DNA from 2 places in the Paenibacillus sp. cl130 genome. Region 1 is predicted to be linked to the other one. Evidence: predicted binding sites of a transcription regulator. Region 1 holds the regulator's gene; the other holds the start of a gene.
The links. The regulator LexA, encoded in region 1, represses DNA repair genes until DNA is damaged. The targets are predictions, from matches to a motif close to CGAACATATGTTCG.
Positions count from the first base shown of each region.

Region 2: a site for LexA is predicted at 1,479-1,492, ahead of BM358_RS07905 (YhjD family protein). Genes of this name have one in related genera too.

Region 1 is NZ_FOYG01000003.1:692,970-696,163, reverse strand. It holds gene BM358_RS26465 (hypothetical protein) at 239-379, opposite strand; gene BM358_RS26460 (hypothetical protein) at 421-585, opposite strand; gene BM358_RS12225 (hypothetical protein) at 822-1,124, opposite strand; gene lexA (transcriptional repressor LexA) at 1,408-2,034, opposite strand; gene BM358_RS12215 (LysM peptidoglycan-binding domain-containing protein) at 2,223-2,591, shown strand; gene BM358_RS12210 (DUF896 domain-containing protein) at 2,700-2,906, shown strand; gene BM358_RS12205 (hypothetical protein) at 3,027-3,194, shown strand, end outside.
Region 2 is NZ_FOYG01000002.1:316,958-320,151, forward strand. It holds gene BM358_RS07900 (DMT family transporter) at 343-1,233, opposite strand; gene BM358_RS07905 (YhjD family protein) at 1,541-1,942, shown strand; gene BM358_RS07910 (spore germination protein) at 2,166-3,194, shown strand, end outside.

The DNA.
Region 1 (3,194 bases):
GTTTGAGGGCTATAGGTGTGGTCAGTTGTACACAAAGTATTTGAGTCAAGAATGCTGCTGCTTTGACTGGGTACTATTTCGCTTCTGTTTTAACCAGTGGAAGCATAGTTGAATATGTCGATGGTATTTAAAAGGAAGGCAACTGAATTTAGCAGTTCTATGGAATTTAGGAGTTGGTGTATCGTTTAACACAAAAAAAGCAGGAAGAATTCTTCCCGCTTTTGCTTGAAAACGATTATTAGCGTCTGCGTTGTCTATCATTTACGCTAAACAGATTAACAGCCAGTGCGTTACCTCTTGCACGCGCAATGGCTCTTTGAGTGGAACGGATGTTTGGTCTTCTTCTTCTCAAATCACGTCTGCAATGTCTTCTGCTCATATTATCACCTCCCTTCAAAGAAATGAAGGTACGGTTAAATCTTAGTGGCGTTTATGCTTACGCTTGGCAATTTTGATATTCAAGGCATTGGTTGCTAGTGCATTTCCGCTTCCTGTTTTAGCAGCTGCGGCTTGAAAGACTTTAACGACCAGATATCTGTTTTTCCCGATGCGATGCTTATACGTTTTAACTCTATTTCTGATCATCTGCATATCTCCTTTGCTTAGTTCTGCTATATACATATGTCAATTGTGATAGTAATGTATCAGCATAAATCTATTAAAAGCAAAAAGAAGCTAGTACCTATATTCCTAATGGTTAATAAAAAAACTCATGCGAACCTGTCTTCGCCTTTTCAACTTTACGTTGCAGGAGAATGTTATAGGCAGGTCGGCATGAGTCTAATAGTGTAGATAAAGATAATAGGCAGTTAGTATGAAAATTATTTACTATTAAGAGTGTTAAGTTTTTTCTCGTAGTACGCCTCTTGGGCAAGAATATGATTCAGTTGTTCAGAGAGCTGTTTATATTCTTGGCTGTCTTCTGGATAATTATTTCTTTCGAAAATTACAGCTTCGAGTTGCTTTTCTAAATACCTGAAATGGATAAGTATTTGTATATACTTAATACGGTCGTAGGTTGTTATGTGGGAGTTCTCTTTTGCATACAAATGATCCATTGTTGGAACTACACAGCTTATGGCGATAAATATCACAACAAACGCTGAAATTATAATTTTTTTCATTTAATTCCTCCTACAGAGCTATAAGTAATTAATATACCATATTTATCTAAAACAAAGAAAGATCTATTAGTTTTGCCCATGACAGTATAGCTGCTCAAGGTCAGTGGGGAATTATTTGAGATGAGGAGGCTGATTTTTAGTAGAAAAAATAGGGATAGGTTGCTGAAATGAAAAAAAAAGTTGTGAGATACATAATAAACATAATAGCAATACAAAACCGGCTTGCCCTAGGCAGCCGGTTTTGTATTAGTGGATAGAATAACGGGGAAGAAAGAACGAGAAATCAGTGGAAGTCCCGGAAGAGTCCTACAACCTTGCCCAAAATGCTGACGTGTGTCAGGCGAAGCGGTTCAAAGGCTGGATTTTCAGGTTGAAGCCGGATATGATCCTTTTCTTTGTAGAAGGTTTTAACTGTAGCTTCGTCTTCATCTGTCATAGCTACAACAATATCACCATTATCAGCGGTCTGCTGCTGACGTACGATTACATAGTCTCCGTTAGCAATACCAGCTTCAATCATGCTTTCGCCTACAACAGATAACATGAATATTTTATCCTCACCAACAAAGTGTTGGGGAAGAGGAAAGTAATCTTCAATATTTTCTGTCGCCGTAATAGGAAGGCCAGCAGTTACTTTGCCGACGACGGGGACACGACTAATGGAGTAATTAATCAAGTTGCTGTTATCCGATTCGTCTTGACCGAGTAACTCAATAGCCCGTGGTTTTGTAGGATCGCGGCGAATGAGTCCTTTTTTCTCTAAACGATCCAAATGACCATGAACCGTAGAACTGGAGGCTAATCCGACAGCCTCGCCTATTTCGCGTACAGAAGGGGGGTATCCCTTTAGACGCACTTCATTGCGGATAAATTCAAGAATGGCCTGCTGGCGGCTCGAAATCTTAGACATACCGTATCAACCCCATTTAGTAACGTTTGGGAAAATTATAGCATAGAACCTCCGTTCGTACAAACATAAGTTCTAAATAATCCCTAAAAATAATTACGAACTTTTGTTCTCTTTTCTATTGAACAAAACAAATGTTCGTGTTATATTGTGAAAACATAAGAACAAACGTTTGGAGGACACAGCCAATGATGAAATATAGCACTTATCAAAGTATTTTTCCGATGAATTTAGAAAATTTACAGGAGACTCGAAAAGAGGGTAGGGCACGTTTTATGCAGATTATTACCAATACTCTTTTACTTAAGCTTCTTATTATAGTGATTGTTGCTTGGATTGCAGGGGCAGGTGTACTTACAGTTTTCGCGGCACCTTCAGCTTCCAAGGAAGAAGTGACTAAACTGACCGTACAACCTGGGGATACGTTGTGGGAGATTGCCGCAAATCATAAACCGGAACGAATGGATACACGGGTATATATAGAAGGAATTGTGCGGATTAACGGTTTGGAGGATCGGGGAGTGCAGGCAGGTCAGGTACTCAAGCTTCCTAACTTCTGATCTATAGACTATTAGAGCTTGTCAGGGAGCGTAATACGGGAGCCTTGACAAGCTCTTTTCTACATGTCAAAGTGTATTATATCTTTGCTTTTATGGAGGGGACACAATTTGGATATAGACAGCTTGGTACAGCGCATTAATGAATTAGCGCGCAAAGCAAAATCCGAGGGTTTGACGGAAGAGGAAGCCACAGAGCGCGCCAATCTTCGGGAAATTTATTTAGGTAACATTCGCCGTAATTTTCGGCAGCAGCTTGAGACGATTGAATTTGTGGACGATGATACATCGAAAGGAAATGACGGGCTGAAGCATTAATGTTGTTAAAATGCCGAAGCCTGCAATTTGCCTTTTGTTTTAGGTACCTTTTATGGTATCTATATAGATCAGCTTTGAGGCAATTGTTTTAATGTAATATATCTGGGAAGGAATTGAGAGATGGCCCGATCATTTGAAAGAAAAGTACGCAAAAACACAGCGCATTTAAATAAATCGCGCAAAAAGCAAGGCATTCAAACCATTAGCGGCGCAGGTTCTACAATGGATATTTTCCGTGGCCGTAACATTACTGTGCCAATTATGCTGGCTGGTCTTTCTGTATTGTAC
Region 2 (3,194 bases), on a different contig from region 1:
TTGGCTTTCGCAACTTGACGTTACTCCGCGGAAAAGCTAAGTATAAGACAGATCAAATCGTTTCCAAATCGTCCTTTGGGGAAGTATCCTTCGGGGACACATGGTATCCTGATCCTTTCTTTTGTGGAATAAAACTCCGACATTTCTGTGGTGCATATAATTCTATAATTTATTATACCACACCTTGTCACCTGCTAAACAGCTTGCTTTTTTGCTGCACCATATTTTATTTTATGTGTGAGCATGCTTTATTGTATGTGCGAATTAACGCATTATACCGAAGGTTTGGCGAATGCACATTTAATATAATAACCAAAGCGTATTTTATTTCTGTTTAGATTATTATTCACTTAATTTGGCGGTTCTACGCTGGTTGGCCATAAACACGCCTCCAAGTATAAGGACCAGCCCGGTCAGAACGTTCCAGCCGATATGTTCATTCAGGAGCAAAAAGCCCCATACAATGGCACTTACTGGTACAAAATACGTCACCGAAGAAGCAAATTCCGCACTCCCCCGCAAAATCATGTAGTTGAACAAAATATATGCTACTCCTGATCCCAAAACTCCCAGTCCTGTAAGAGAACCCAATACACCTGGGTCAGAAACAATCGACAAATCAGGTCTCTCCACAATTGCCATCATAATGCCACCCCCTACCGCAGCACCAAACAGTGTCGAAAAAGTAGCCTGATACATGGAAAGATTGGAGAGAAAACGTTTGGAGAGCTGTGTTCCAAATCCGTAGCAGAGAGTCGCAAGCAGCATACATCCAAAACCCACAGGATCAACAGAAATAATAGATGCAGGATTAATACCCAATAAAATAATGATTCCTACAAAAGCGAGACCCATTCCTAACCACTGCATTCGATGAAAAATAGCCCCGAAAAAAACAAGCCCCACCAACATGGTCCATATTGGCGTGGTGGCATTCAATACAGAAGCCATGCTGCTAGCTATTCTGGTCTCGCTAAAACCGATCAGTGTCCATGGCAAAACCATGTTGACCAAAGCTACCAGAACAACCGATTTCCACGGAATGCTTTTGATTTCAAACGGCCTGCGCATAAGTAGCATTAATAAGACGATAAAAATAAATCCAAAGCTGGATCTGAGAAATACAATCGTCCACGGCCCTACTTGATGTAGCAACAACACCTTGATAAACATAAACGAACCGCCCCAAATGAGGCTCAACAATAATAAAGCTGCATATAACGAACGTGACAATATGTATACCTTCTTTCTCCACTTTCTTAAGTTAAATAGTAAAGGCTGACCGCAGCCAGAACGATCTCTCCTTTTATGTAAGTTTTTATCCAATAGCTTAACATAAACTCTGTTTGACTGTCATTGGCGATAAACGCATGAATTCTTTACACAATGGCACATAGGATATCGCTCCCTACCACTTTTCCAATAATTGATGATTGCTTTAGTAATGGAAAAATTCCTATGATGAGGGAGGTATAAACAGAACATACGTTCTATATACTGATTATATATTGTATTCTTACTCGGAGTAAAGGAGATTTTTATGCCAAACCAAAAGACACTAAACCACAAGAATAAAGCTCCTTTGCCTTCTGAAGAAGACGCAGGGCTGATCAAGATCTGTGTACTTCTAACTCTTGTGCTGGATGTGCTGGAACGAGACATTCGTATTATAAATACCTCTCCTCTAAAAATGCCCGATTTGTATGTTCGTAGCCTGACTGGAGTACAACAGCGCGTAGCTGTTCAATTAGCAGAGACAAAGGCGCGAATGAAAACACTAGGGGTTAAAATATACAGCGAAATCCGAAATCATGAAGGCGTAGAGGTTTTGTATGTATGCCGCGGCTATCAAAGGCGTTTTTTCATGCTTTCATCCTTTGCCCGCAGCGAGGTCCGACGGAAACTGGGACATTATCTGGGAATTGACCCCACCCAAGATTAAGCCCCCTTGTAATCTCGTCTCTAGTTCTTGCACGATTAATTTTCATTCCCTGCAAAATAACCAACCCACCTCCCATTTATCAACCTAAATTAAATTCTAGTATAAAACTATTGCGTTACGTGAAGTGAAGGTGATTCGAGAATGGATAAGTCACCATATCATGGATAAACTCAATCCATTTGACTCACATTATGCCTATCTCATCCAAAAAGGAGGTGCTCTCTTGGCTGGACATGACGCAGCTTCCGTTGAATTAAGTAGGAATGTTTCCTTTATTGAGCAAGCCCTTTTTTATACGGATGATTTAAAAAAGCAGGCGATTTCCGTTGACGGCAAAGACGGTATGCTGCTCTATATTGATTCGCTCGTAGATCAGGAGATGATTCAAACTCATATCCTGAGTGCCTTATATGAGAAAACCGATGCAGTCTCTCATCAAATGTTCACTACCTTAAGCAGTCAAAAAGACACCGACCTTCAAAATGCTGCTGATTCGCTTATTCAGGGATATTGCATTTTTATGATAAATGGAGCGGAGGAATTTTTTATCCTTTCTTCCGAAAAAACGTATGCTCGCAGTACGGACGAACCAGAAAACGAAGGGATTATTCGCGGACCGCACAATGGATTCATTGAGCAGTTATCCATCAATCTGAATCTGATTCGCAAACAAATTGTCACACCGTCACTGGTTGTACGCTACTTTTATGTGGGATCTAAAACCCGGACTAAAATCGCTATTGTCTATGTTCAAGACTTGGCTAATCCTGAGCTAGTGGAAGCAGTGAAAACGAGAATTAAAGCGATCTCCTCCGATATGGTGCTCCCCCCCGGTTTTATTCAAGAGTTTATTGAGGACAACCCTTTTTCCCTCTTCCCTCAACAACTCAGCACGGAACGACCGGATCGTGTGACCGCCAATCTAATGGAGGGACGCATAGCGATTTTGGCTGAAGGTAGCCCAACTGCTCTAATAGCTCCCGTCTCTTTTTTTGCATTTTACCAAAGCCCAGATGATTATCACGGTCGTTGGATTATTAGTTCATTTCTAAGAACGATTCGAATGATGAGCTTTTTGATCGCTTTTACGCTACCTGCCATTTACATTGCGACGATTGCTTTTCATCCAGCTATTTTGCCATTAGAGCTGGCGCATACCATCAAAAAATCACTGGAAAATGTTCCATTCCCAGCGATTGTGGAGGCTATGCTGCTTGAATTGATCTTTGAGGTGCTACGAGAAGCCGGGGTT